DNA from 3 places in the Paenibacillus sp. RU5M genome. Region 1 is predicted to be linked to each of the others. Evidence: riboswitches for the same ligand, from Rfam matches in the RefSeq annotation. Region 1 holds a riboswitch; each other region holds the start of a gene.
The links. Region 1 has a riboswitch for cyclic di-AMP ahead of CRO25_RS31100 (3D domain-containing protein). Riboswitches for the same ligand answer to the same signal wherever they lie in the genome.
Positions count from the first base shown of each region.

Region 1 (4,260 bases):
CGCCCTTGGACTCGTCCAGATCAGCTGCATTTACAATTTTGTTCAATATATTTTGATCGATCAGAAAGTTCTGACCTAAGCTCTTCTTGAATGAAAATCCGTGTCTTTGAATAATTTCTTTGGTTCGTTTGGGTGTTGCAATTTCTACGGTTTCTTCCATGCCTTTCATACGCTCACAATCCTTCACGTTCAATTTGCGATAATGCTTCGGAGAACTCTTCCCGGGTAATCTGGAATACACTCAACCGCTTGTGGAACTGTTTTCCATTGCAATAACCTATGCCCAGTAGATTGCCCATTTCCATACGACGTGCAGCAGCCTGTGGGTGCACAATCAGACCCGCCGCAATCAGATCCTCCCAATCGATCAAACTTGGTGCGCCTTCATATGACGTGTGTACACGTTCTAATGCATGACGAATCGCCTCCGGTGAAGCGTTCTCCACTCCGATGTCGCCTTTGCGCGTAGCATCTGCCTCCGGAATGAAAGCATGCTTGCAACCAGGTACTTTATTGGCGATGATTTTACGAATACGTTCACCAGCATGATCCGGGTCTGTCAGTACGATGACACCACGTCTCTCTTGAGCAAGTGCAATCCGCTTTAGAATGCGTTGGTTGATGGCCGACCCACCGGTCTCGATCGTATCTGCCTGAACCGCACGTCGAATGGCTACGGTGTCGTCACGGCCTTCTACCACGATCACTTCTTTTATCATGTTCCATTTCTTCCTTTCTAACGCAAAAAGAAGAGGAATATCCCTCTTCTCTGCCAAACGGCGGGGGAGACTGAATTCAGACCCCTCCGCCGCATATTCCGCATGAATCATTCATGCTTATATTTTATAGCATTCCCATTTCAAAGTAAAACGATTTTAGTTCGCTTCCGGCTTCACCGGACCAATCACATATACCGTCTTGCCTTTCTTCCGTCCGAAGTTCAGGGCATGCTTCACACTATCATAATACACATCAATTTTGTTGCCTTTAATGGCACCACCTGTGTCTTCCGCACGACGGAAGCCAAGGCCCTCGATATACACCCACCAGCCAATCGGAATGATTTTGGGATCAACCGCAATGGTACGTCCCTCAGTTACCCGAGTACCTGATGCTGTTTTTGTGCCGATACCGGGCTCTTCAGAAGAGTATGCCGTCATGGATACATTTTTCAACACTTTTGAATATTTAAAAGAACTGCCTGAGACGGTAATTACTTTGCTGCCCGAGGCAGCGGTTTTCTTCGAGTTCGTGGTTGTTGCTGTTTTTGTCGTGGAAGTCTGCGCCGATACCGTCTGAATCACTGGCTCTTTCACAACAGGTTTGGCTTTGGTACCAATGGCAATCACTTTATCGACGCGATTCGTTGCGACCGATTTACCCACCATTTTTTTGGAGACCAATTCTCCATCCTGAAACACTTTTTCAATATGCTGTACAAGTGTGCCTTCTTTACCGCTCACAACGACACGATTGTCGCCTTTGTACAAGCTAGGGTCAGCCGTTTTGATCACTTTATAAGCAATCGGATGTTCCACTTCCACCGTACGCTTTGTTACCCGCACTACACGGATTTTCATATCCGCTTCAATAGTGGTTCCAAGCGCCGGATATACTTTGTCTTCACTTGCAATCTGAATACCTGATTTTTTAATCGCATCTTTTACCGATGAATCGGTTGTATACAGAGTCTTGGTGTCCCCGTCTGCCGTAATATTAACTGGAACGGCCCGCTCAATAACGATGCGGTCTCCATCTGTGATAGCCCCATTCAAGGGCATGGATACCTGATCGTGAGGGCTGACTGTGATTGACTGCTCCTCCAGCATTTCCTGAAGCATTCCTGTACGAGTCTCTACCGCTTGAGCTTTGCCATCAATAACCAGTGAAATTTGTTTCCCGGCCTGACCGTAAACGACTAACAAGATCATGATTGTAAGCGCAATTGAGAAAATCGCGATCAATGCCATTTGACGCAAGTTCTCATGCTTCCACCGCAACGCGAAAGACTTACTGGATGATCGTGACTCATGGGTCTCTTCTGGTTGGAATGTGCCCACTTCTCCGTCCTCCTTCATAGCCTCGCCGTCTAAAGTAATGCATGATGTCTTTGACGCGACTATACCAAATTTTCTACAGAACACAGATCGGACCAACATAATCCGGTTCTGCACCATGAATCAATCTTCGCAACATGATGTCATCCTCCTGAATACTTACCGTATGATGACAGTATTTCTTTTATTCAAAAACAAAAAAGCCAAAGAAAGAGTTTAAGAGGAACTCTTTCGTGGCTTCCGAATGATTCTGAATATCGGAAATTCATGCACGAGGTTGCCTCTCTTTTTCCGCTTGCGAGGTTAGCTGTCGGGTTCGGGCGAAAGAGAGCCGCCCTATCTCCGGTCATCCGCTCATGGCGGACGCCCTTGAATTCACCCCGAGACCCAAAGAAGAAATCAAATACGGCTTCGCAGATTCATACGCTGCTTTTGGGTCAGCGCATGTTGCGCATCGGCTGCAATCACCGATGTTTAAGCCCTATTGGTTCCCCCGCTCTCCGTTAACGGAGACTCAGCGAGACTGATTCATGAAAGTAATGTTGTTTCATCGGAAAGTGTCCCTTTGTTCATCCCCCGAACATCTGTCCAATTTTCCGCACAACAATTCACTGAAAAGATGATATCCTGTTTCTATGCATGTTGTAAAGCGTTGTTCAAGTACGTTTTTCTAAATATTTGGTTAAAATATTGTAATATTCTTGATTTATTTGGATCAAAAAGCAAATTAACTCCGCCTAACTCACTTTTTCACCCGTTTTGCTCGATCTTTTAACGAATCCCAAATCGTTCCATGGCATTTTTGGTCGTTATTGCTGCAATTTCCTCTACCGAAATGCCTTTAATTTCCGCAGCTGCTTCTGCAACCAGACGTACATGCGCTGTCTCATTTCGTTTTCCACGATAAGGGTGCGGTGTCAAATAAGGAGCGTCCGTTTCGATGAAAAATCGGTCCATAGGAACCTTCTCAAGTACCTCTTTGGGTTGCTTTGCATTTTTGAACGTGATTGGCCCTCCGAAGGAAAGATGAAAGCCTAAATCCAGACACATTTTCGCAGTTTCCCAGCTGCCAGAGAAGGAATGCATGACACCGCCTACTTCTCCAGCTTTCTCTTCACGCAGAATCTTTACAATATCCTCATGCGCATCCCGGTTGTGAATGACAATCGGAATATTCAACTCACGGGCAAGACCAATCTGTTGTCGTAATACGCGATGTTGAACCTCTTTCGGGGAAGTGTCCCAGTAATAGTCTAGACCAATTTCACCGATGGCTACCACTTTTTCATGCTTGCATAAAGATGCAATCCATTCCAGATCACCCTCTTGCATTGTGATTGCATCCACTGGGTGCCAGCCTACGGCAGCATATATAAAATCATAGGTTTCAGCCAGCTTCATCGTGGTTGGAATGGTCTCCCGGTTAAAGCCCACATTAATCATGCGACCAACGCCTGCATCCACAGCACGCTGAATCATTTCCTCGCGGTCCTCGTCGAATTGTGGTGCATCCAGGTGTGTATGTGTGTCGAACAACATCATGCTGTATTTCTCCCTTCATGTCGAATAAACGACTATCTCTTTTTAATCCATCCTGCAGTCTTAACCAGAACATAACTATTGCTAAATTGGATCATGTTTTTTTATATTTCTTTCATTGTTTGTTGAGCACAACATGTAGAACGAACAAGTTCCTTCATATCTATATGTGCTCATTTTTAGGCAATCGGGTTGTATTCTAATTACTTTGATTACAAAATTATGTCGATCTACATGTACTCTCCATTAAAGCAGATTACTGTATCATGAAAAATAGCTCTTTTCGAAAGCTTTTTTGCATCATGATTCTTGAACAGCATTGCGCATCATTTATTGGGAGAAATAGGGGCGTATATGGGACGGTAATTCATGAACAATCGCATCCACCTTATTTTGCGGATAATACAAATGATGCTTTCCACGATGAAGACCACTGATTGAACGGACAATGTCGGACACCTCTGACAACTCATGTAACTTGTCTTGCCGATCAAGCAGCAGAATCTGCTTGTCCGTGGATTCATCCGGACGAAACACATCATACGGATTATCCGTTGGAAAATCAATTTCAAGATCATACTCGGGATTGAGACCGGCTACAGTGAAGGCTTCCCGAATCTCTTCAATCATGTTTACGTCGATCTGTTCAATCTCTACATACTTA
Region 1 is NZ_OBQM01000020.1:50,730-54,989, forward strand. Features, by position in the region: gene rsmA (16S rRNA (adenine(1518)-N(6)/adenine(1519)-N(6))-dimethyltransferase RsmA) at 1-169, opposite strand, end outside; gene rnmV (ribonuclease M5) at 174-719, opposite strand; gene CRO25_RS31100 (3D domain-containing protein) at 876-2,060, opposite strand; cyclic di-AMP (ydaO/yuaA leader) riboswitch at 2,334-2,587, opposite strand; gene CRO25_RS31105 (TatD family hydrolase) at 2,829-3,599, opposite strand; gene CRO25_RS31110 (HD domain-containing protein) at 3,927-4,260, opposite strand, start outside.

Region 2 (4,260 bases), on a different contig from region 1:
CATTCTTTTGCTGCAAAATAAAGGTTTTCGCGCATTGGAATCCCTCGTAATTGTACTAATGGCTACCATCGCCCTCTGCTTCGGGATTGACCTGTTTCTCGCTAAACCAGATATGGGTGGCGTCATGCATGGTTTCGTACCGAATGTCGAGATTTTGCAAAATCCGGCTATGCTCTACATCGCCATCGGGATTATCGGTGCAACCGTGATGCCCCATAATCTGTATCTGCATTCTTCCATTGTGCAGACCCGTCAGATTGAACAGACGCCAAAAGGAAAAAAAGAAGCGATTCTGTATTCCACCATGGATTCAACCATCGCTTTAACGCTAGCTCTGTTCATTAATGCAGCCATCCTGATTGTGTCTGCTGCCGTGTTTCATAGTGCGGGTATGACCCAGGTGGCGGAAATTACAGATGCTTACCATCTGTTGACACCTTTGCTGGGAACCACTATCGCCAGCATCCTGTTCGGTGTAGCCCTGCTGGCTTCAGGCCAAAACTCAACACTCACCGGCACGTTGTCCGGACAGATTGTAATGGAAGGCTTCCTGAACATTCGTATTCCAGCGTGGCTTCGTCGACTGGTTACACGTCTGATCGCTATCATCCCGGCCGTCATCGTAACAGCCATTGCTGGAGAGCACGGAACAGAAGAACTGTTGATTCTTAGCCAGGTTGTGCTGTCTCTGCAGCTACCCTTTGCCGTCATTCCGCTGGTAATGTTTACGAGTGACAAAAAAAGCATGGGGGCTTTTGCCAACAAGCTGTGGCTCAAAATCATCTCCTGGATCATTGCCGGAGTTATCGTTGTCCTGAATGTGTATCTGATTATCCAGACCATTCTGTTGTTCTAGGTTAAACGGAATTACGCCGTATTTTGTCTAACTCAAAAAGGCTGATCAACTCAAGTAACGTACCCCTTGAGACGATCAGCCTTTTATATGTTAGAGCAGCAGCCTAATTATACCGAATAGATCATAAATACTGCTCTTATTTAGTTGTCTGAATTTTGAGTTACCATTAACAAAGGAAGAAGTTCCTCCAGTGATTCAATAGTCCAGTCTGGACGCTCTGCATCCGCAAGCTCCGGCTGGAATCTGCCATAACCCTGCAAAATCCGGATCGTGTGCATACCCAGCTTCTTAGCCGGAATAATATCATTATCAATCCTGTCGCCGATCATGACCGCTTCCTCAGGTTTGCATCCCGCCTGTTTCAACGCTACAGCATACAATTCAGGATCAGGCTTGGACACTCCTTCTTCAGCCGAACAGGCCAGCACATCCACATACTTGCGCAAGCCGTAGCTATCCAGCCGATTTTCCGTCCCCGGACTCTGATTGGCAATGATACCAATCTTATAGTGTTGCGACAACGTCTGGAGAACAGCGTCGGCTGACGCAAAAGGGCGCTCAAGCTCTTTGCGGAACTTCAGCTTCTCCTGTATCTGTTCCCGGTGCCCCTCATCGCTGATAAGGGTACGAATAGCCAATTTCATCGGCCATTGCTCGTAATTTCGGTAGGAGGCGGCAAATAGTTCTCGCACCGTCTGCATCTCCACCTGATAACCAAGCGCACAAGCTTCACGAACGAACTGACCGATAATATCATCTACCGGCTCCCATTCGTCCACGAGCGTATCCCCCACATCAAAGAACAACCATTGTATTCCACGTACATCCGGCACGCCTATTCCTCCTCGTTAGCCACAGGAAATCCATATCCCTATTTCCCAAACCATAAAAAAGAAGACCCACCAACATGCATGAGTCTCCTCAAGTTTCCGTTTATTTATGATTTCAATTATAACAGGCAGCTGACACTGGATCAATCACAGGAATAGCACTAGCCATTCAGTAGAAACCCAACTTCCCCATTCAAGGAATATACAATACGGTCTGCTCCCATTCCCCGATAGATCCCTTTGGGGTGGCTTTGTTCCGTAATGACACACAGGGACTTGGATGTCCAGGAGCGGCAGATCTGTAAATATCGACAGGTCAGGTTTAGGCTATTTTCAAAAATAAAAACATTGCCGACACTACCTTGCGGCAAAAACCATTTCTGAGCAGCAGCTGTGTTCATGCGAATGACATGCTCCACACCAATCCTCCGGAGCCTGCGCTCTTCCCCTGCACTGTTGGTCAGAACGGCAAACGGCATTTTTTTGTACATCAGCAATTTGATAAATTTACGTCCTGCTTCATTTGGAGCAGTCACTAAGATCATCTCTTTATCCATCATTCGTTCCTCCCTTGGCGTGAAAAGACAACAAAAAAGAAGCGTGGGGGACCAAGGCCTCCCGGACGCTTCTTCAATAATCCATAGCAAAAAGACACTATGAACCAGCGTACGGCTTGTTGCCTCTCCCTTTAACGCTTACGAGGTTAGCTGACGGATTCGGGCGCGAGAGTCGCCCTATTTCCGGCTGTCACCGGAAAATTCACCCCATGGATGCCTACTGTCCTGGACAGTTCATCCTGTTGGTTCCCCCGTTTCCCACCCATGAATGAATGGAAACTCAGCGATTAAAACATCGTTCTTTTATAATCATTAATCAGAGCGATATTATCGTTTGTTTCGTTTTTCATGTAAAATTTAATTTAAATTGGAATTACGATATGAATCATACACCCGTGCCATATTGGTGTAAAGTCTGCGCAGATCACCGAATCGACGGATTTTTGCCATTTCACATCAATAATAGCGCTTACAACGTATCCATTCTCCACCCATCTCATCAAAGCTCTCTAATTCTCTCTTTAGCGAAATTCAGGTAGCAAATCAGTCACAGATCATACACGACAGCTTCAAATTGAGTTAAAAAAGCAATATTAATTTTGCATTATTTAATTGTAATCAATATAATAGAAGAAAGAAGAATATGAAATGGAGGCGATTTTCATGTCAGTCTACGACTACAAAGTAAACACCCTTCGCGGTCAGGAAGTTGAAATGTCCAACTATCGTGACAAAGTACTGCTTATCGTGAATACAGCAAGCCAATGCGGCCTCACACCTCAATTCAAAGGTCTGCAAGAGCTTCAGGATAAGTTTAAAGACTCCCCATTCGAAGTTCTTGGTTTTCCAAGCAACCAGTTTGCACAGGAAAAAGGCTCTTCTGATGATATTGCCGAGTTCTGCCAGATGAACTATGGTGTTAGCTTCCCGATGTTTGAGAAGATCGATGTGAATGGTTCAAGCGCTCACCCTCTTTTCCAGCACCTTACCAAAGAAGCGCCAGGCGTACTCGGCTCCAAAGCCATCAAATGGAACTTCACCAAATTCCTTGTGGATCAGAACGGACGTGTTCTGAAACGGTATGCTCCCAAAACAACACCTGATAAAATTGAAGCGGACATCAAAGAATTGCTTAAATAACAAGTAAAGGCCATCCGACCCCAGCAGACAGAATGAGCATGCATTCAGGGGAAACGGGTGACCTTTTTTTGTCTGGCCCATCTGTACTGTAAATAAAACAAAAAAAGAAGCTTCCCATACGGGAAGCTTCTTTTTTATCGTTCTTATGATGCGGTCGAGAGGACTCGAACCTCCACGGGTATACACCCACTACCCCCTCAAGATAGCGTGTCTGCCATTCCACCACGACCGCATGTCGTAAATAATCGGCAACAAAATTGATTATACCCGGTTCATGTTTAAAAGTAAAGCATTTTTCTTAATATCATTTTAACTGCGCTTTTCCTTCCATAAATCGTATAATCTCGTCATTTTCTCCTACGAAGTGCATATGATTAAATTTAATCTCGTTTGTATACCCGATTAGGCCGATCACTCTACTTTATTTGTATTACCATCCTTCACATCCTCTTAGTATAAAGTAACTCATAAAGTTATATAAAATAACACTAAATAGATTTAATATTCAAAAAACAAAGAAACTATTGACAAAAAGCGGATATTTATGTGAATATATATATCATATAATTCGGATTCACAAACATAAAACGAACCAAAAAGGAGTATAAATGTTATTTAACATAACATTTAACGAACGTAGGAGGCGAAAGATTGTGAACCGTGGGAATAAGCTGCTCGATTATGTCAAACTGCTTGATTCCTCTATCCAGGTCGGAGGGTTCACCCATTCCTTCGGTATGGATGCCCATATCGCTGAAGGTACCATTCGTAGTGTTGAAGATCTCGAATCATTCATGCGCTGTCAATTGCATCCCAGCATCGTGCGTCTGGAAGGCATGGCGATTAAAGGCATATACACCGCCGCAGATCACAAGGA
Region 2 is NZ_OBQM01000003.1:586,188-590,447, reverse strand. Features, by position in the region: gene CRO25_RS13260 (Nramp family divalent metal transporter) at 1-856, shown strand, start outside; gene CRO25_RS13255 (HAD family hydrolase) at 997-1,689, opposite strand; gene CRO25_RS13250 (hypothetical protein) at 1,848-2,243, opposite strand; cyclic di-AMP (ydaO/yuaA leader) riboswitch at 2,364-2,539, opposite strand; gene CRO25_RS13245 (glutathione peroxidase) at 2,907-3,383, shown strand; partial or broken gene CRO25_RS34275 (hypothetical protein) at 3,362-3,427, opposite strand; tRNA gene CRO25_RS13240 (tRNA-Leu) at 3,533-3,615, opposite strand; gene CRO25_RS13235 (urease accessory protein UreF) at 4,037-4,260, shown strand, end outside.
Region 2: another riboswitch for cyclic di-AMP. It lies ahead of CRO25_RS13250 (hypothetical protein); the one in region 1 lies ahead of CRO25_RS31100 (3D domain-containing protein).

Region 3 (4,260 bases), on a different contig from region 1:
TCTACCCGTACAAGCTGGTCTCATTACTTCTCCAGCTTCACTGACACAGGACTCCTGGAAGTTTGATTCCCAGAATCAATATGCAGCAAACGTATACACACGAGGCAAGCTTGTATTACTTGGAATAGAACAACAGGTTGGTGCTAAAACGATGGAGCGTATTCTCTCGACCTATGTGAATAAATACCGCTTCAAACACCCTACTTCGTCTGATTTTCAAAAGGTCGTGGAACAAGTGACGCGTACATCCTGGACCGATTATTTTAATCAGTATGTATACGGGGATGGCATGGCTGACTTTGCAGTGGAAAAGATCGCAATCAATCCTATCCTGAAAGGCGGTCAAACGTTGTACGAGTCATCGGTTACATTGCAGAAAAAAGGGAGTGAATATAAGAAGGTTCCTGTTCGAATTATGTTCGAAGACGGGAAAACCATGACGAAAGAATGGGATGGCAGCGAGGAGCGCATTACCTACAAACTGACCTATACTTCCCCTGTTTCCTGGGCTATGACTGATCCGCTGTACACGATTGTGCTGGAGAACCATCATATGAACAATTTTCTGAAAGCCGGACTGGACGAGCCAACTAAATCCCGCTGGAGCATGAGCGCAACCAAAATTATAGAAGCCATATTCGGAAGTCTGTCATGGTGAGGTGGATACAGTGAAATCGAAAATACGTGAAGGCTGGTTTCTCGTCCGTCAGCATATGTTCATTGCGGCACTCTTATTTCTCTATCAATTAGTATGGGGATACTTTCTTTATCGGATGGTGCAGTCAGCTGTGGTTCCGCTGCTCCTGCGTTATCCTGACCCTGATACAGGGGAACTCAGTACGATTTTATTTAAAATGGAGAGCCAACTCGGTCTGACAACGAATCCGGAGGTTCACCGCTATTTATGGATTTTAGGGACTATGCTGCTGATACGGATTCTGATTAGCCCACTCATTCAGGCAGGGCTGCTCTACTCGCTCCAGCATTATAACCATTCGGAAGAGCGCATTCCATTCATTCGCGGTATCAAAAATTTATGGAAACCGATGCTGTTGCTCCACACCATTCGGACTATATTACTGCTGCTACCCGCTTATTGGCTCGCGCCAAAGCTCTATTCCATCTTTATGGAAGGTTTTCATTCCCTCCATCTGCTCTTGCCTGGTATTCCCTATGTTGCTGGTTGGATTGTATACGGGTGGGTTATCCATCATGTCCTACTGTACATGCAGTTTGGTATCTCAGCTCCCGATGGGGAAGGCGGAGCACGTGGTACGTTTCAAGCTATATGGATTGCACTACGCCAAGTCATCACTCTAATCGGCATTGCTGTCCTGCTGGGCGGCCTTCATCTGCTGGTCTTTGGTGCCTTTACTTCAGCTTCATGGTTACTAACCGGCTTAACTGGTCTTATACTACAACAAACGTATCCACTTGCCCGGTGCTTGCTGAGCCTGTGGAAAATATGTGCCCATTTCCGCCTATGGCAGTCCAACTCGGTCAAAGATTAAATTAAACGGTTACCATCTCTATGTAAAGTTGTATTCTTCAAATGCCGTTAAACAAGCAAACCTCGACCTTTCCCCGTCAAAGGTCGAGGTTTTTTTTGTTAATTTTGTTGTTAAACGTTGCCAAAGTGATATACCTCTGTTACAATAATCGCAGTGAGTTTTTAGTAACAACTTTGTAATCTTTACCTTCATATTTGTAACTACTTAAAATTTAATCGTCATTTCTTGATTTCGCAGGTGCATAACTAGCATAGCCAAATTCCTAGCACCTGGGAAGCGGGGGAACCAGTTATGGGTGAATTGATCTTGCAACAGAGGGATCATAGGGGACCTTCAACCGAATCCTTAAGCTAACCTCGCAGGCATTGGAAGGGGTATATCTCTTGTTTAAGAAGAAATTAACCGCAGCTGTACTCAGCCTCACATTCGCATTATCGCTTGGAGCAGGCAGCGCATTCGCAGATTCGAAAATGGACCAAGTTATTGATTCAGCAATGGGGACTACATACAAAAGCGGAGGAACAACGCTTAACGGCTTTGACTGCTCTGGATTCACAAGTTATGTATTCGACAAGCTGGGCATTGATCTGGCTCGCCAATCGAGTTCACAATTCGACATGGGTGATTCGGTATCCCGGATGGAAATGAGACCAGGTGATCTGGTATTCTTCAATACAACGGGCAAAGGTGTCTCGCACGTAGGGATCTTTGTAGGGAATGGGAAGTTTGCACACTCCTCTTCTTCCAAAGGAGTTACAATTAGCGAATTAAGCGAAAGCTATTGGGCCAACCGCTATGTTGGCGCTAAACGTATTATGAGCACGGACGCATATGAGACATTGGCCATTGAATAGGGACAAGCCGAGCAACGTCATGCTGTAACAATAACTTTACTGTAACGAAGCATAATAGAACCGTCTGGTACATTCTCCGCAGGAATGTTATCCGGCGGTTTTTTTGTGCTTCGTTTCCTTAACATATTCGGGATAGCTATCAAACCTAATTTTAACTTTTTTTAAAGCTATTTTTCATTGCTTCGCCCGTGCTCTTATAATGTTTTTACCCATCCCACTATAATATAAACGAAATTACCGGAACTTTTGTTTCACTTTTTTTCAAAAACGAGGACTTGCCAAATGAACGCCTCTTTTGTAGAGTGAAAACAAGCTTAGATATGGAATGACATATGTATATGTATATGGACAAATCAAAATCATTATAGCTTGTTCACAATGAGAGGAGCGTGCAGTTGTATGGATGAAGCCCCTGTGACGTTTCACGTTGTGCCCATGCAAGAAGAACACGCGGAACTAATCTGCGATTGGCAGTATGACCCGCCTTATAATATTTATAGCTGGCTGCCCTGGGAGCAGATGAAAGCACTTGAAGTGGAATTCGGCGATCCCAAGCTACGGAAAGAACAATATGCGGTGGTGCTGGGAGAGGATCAGCAGATTTGCGGTTTTGCTCAATACTTCCCGCTTGAAGGTGTCACCCGCATTGGGCTTGGCATGCACCCCGATCGATGTGGTCATGGACAAGGGACGGCTTTTGTCTCGGCCATTGTGCAGGAAGCCATTCGCCGGAACCCTACAAACGAAATTGATCTGGAAGTTCTGACCTGGAATGACCGGGCCATTCGCGTCTATCTAAAAGTCGGATTTGTTACGCAGGATACATACGAACGACAGACACCGAGCGGTTTGAAACCTTTTTACTGTATGGTCTATGAAGGTCCACGCGAATAAATAGGGCTTGAAATCACCCTAAAAAGTTCCCGGTTATGTGATTAGTTCAAAAAATTACCACAAAATGCTATGATGTCACTACAGGTTCCGTTATAATGGTATGGATAGTTTCAAGTTAGATGATCTTTCATTCTGGAGGGGACATAAGGGATGCACAAATGGATCATGAGCGGGGTATTTTTTGCAGCGTGCGCTTTAGCTATTGTACTAATGTTTACGCTTCCAGGGAAAGAGGAAGTTGCAGAAGAAGCGAAACCGACGATGCCGCAAGTTACAATGGATGCAGGACAGGCTGAGGCACTGGTCAAAGCAAACTGTATTACCTGCCACGGTGATCAGCTTCAAGGGGGCATGGGCCCTAGTCTGCAGAAGATTGGCAGCCAGGACGATGTGGAGAAGATTTATACGACCATCGTCAAAGGTAAAAGCGGCGGTATGCCTTCGTTCAAAGACAAGCTGAAGGATGAAGAAATCGCGAATATTGCGATGTGGCTGGCGGAGAAGAAGTAATCCAAGATGTTCAAGGCGATCAGTTTGTGGCAGGGGGCATGTATAGAGAGTGTGATGGCTTCAATCATCCTCTGCTCTTTACTCATGCTCTAAACCACGCTGGCGCTAGACGCGCAACGTAGTCAACCCTTATTGGTAATACAGGGTTACTCGTTTTATCAATGGTCATACAGACAAGAGGCTCTTACTCTCCCGTACTGGGAAGTAAGAGCCTCTTGGTCATTTCAGGGATGCTCCGATGAAAACATCCACCATGCTATGGCTAAATAGATGCATTAGCGTATCCTTCCAGCCTGCCTCTGATTCACCTAAAGTATGCATATATTACTGGGTCTTTGCCTTCTGCTCGGCAAGGAAAGCCTGCACTTCACGTGCGGACGGCATCCCGGACTGGGCGCCGAGCTTCGTCACCGACAACGCGGCTGCGCCCATGGCGAAGCTTACCGCCGCGTCCAGCGTCTCTCCGCGCGCGAGGGCTACTGCCAGCGCGC
Region 3 is NZ_OBQM01000025.1:17,206-21,465, reverse strand. Features, by position in the region: gene CRO25_RS32535 (M1 family metallopeptidase) at 1-658, shown strand, start outside; gene CRO25_RS32530 (hypothetical protein) at 669-1,511, shown strand; cyclic di-AMP (ydaO/yuaA leader) riboswitch at 1,754-1,891, shown strand; gene CRO25_RS32525 (C40 family peptidase) at 1,895-2,365, shown strand; gene CRO25_RS32520 (GNAT family N-acetyltransferase) at 2,765-3,259, shown strand; gene CRO25_RS32515 (cytochrome c) at 3,410-3,769, shown strand; gene rbsK (ribokinase) at 4,094-4,260, opposite strand, start outside.
Region 3: another riboswitch for cyclic di-AMP. It lies ahead of CRO25_RS32525 (C40 family peptidase); the one in region 1 lies ahead of CRO25_RS31100 (3D domain-containing protein).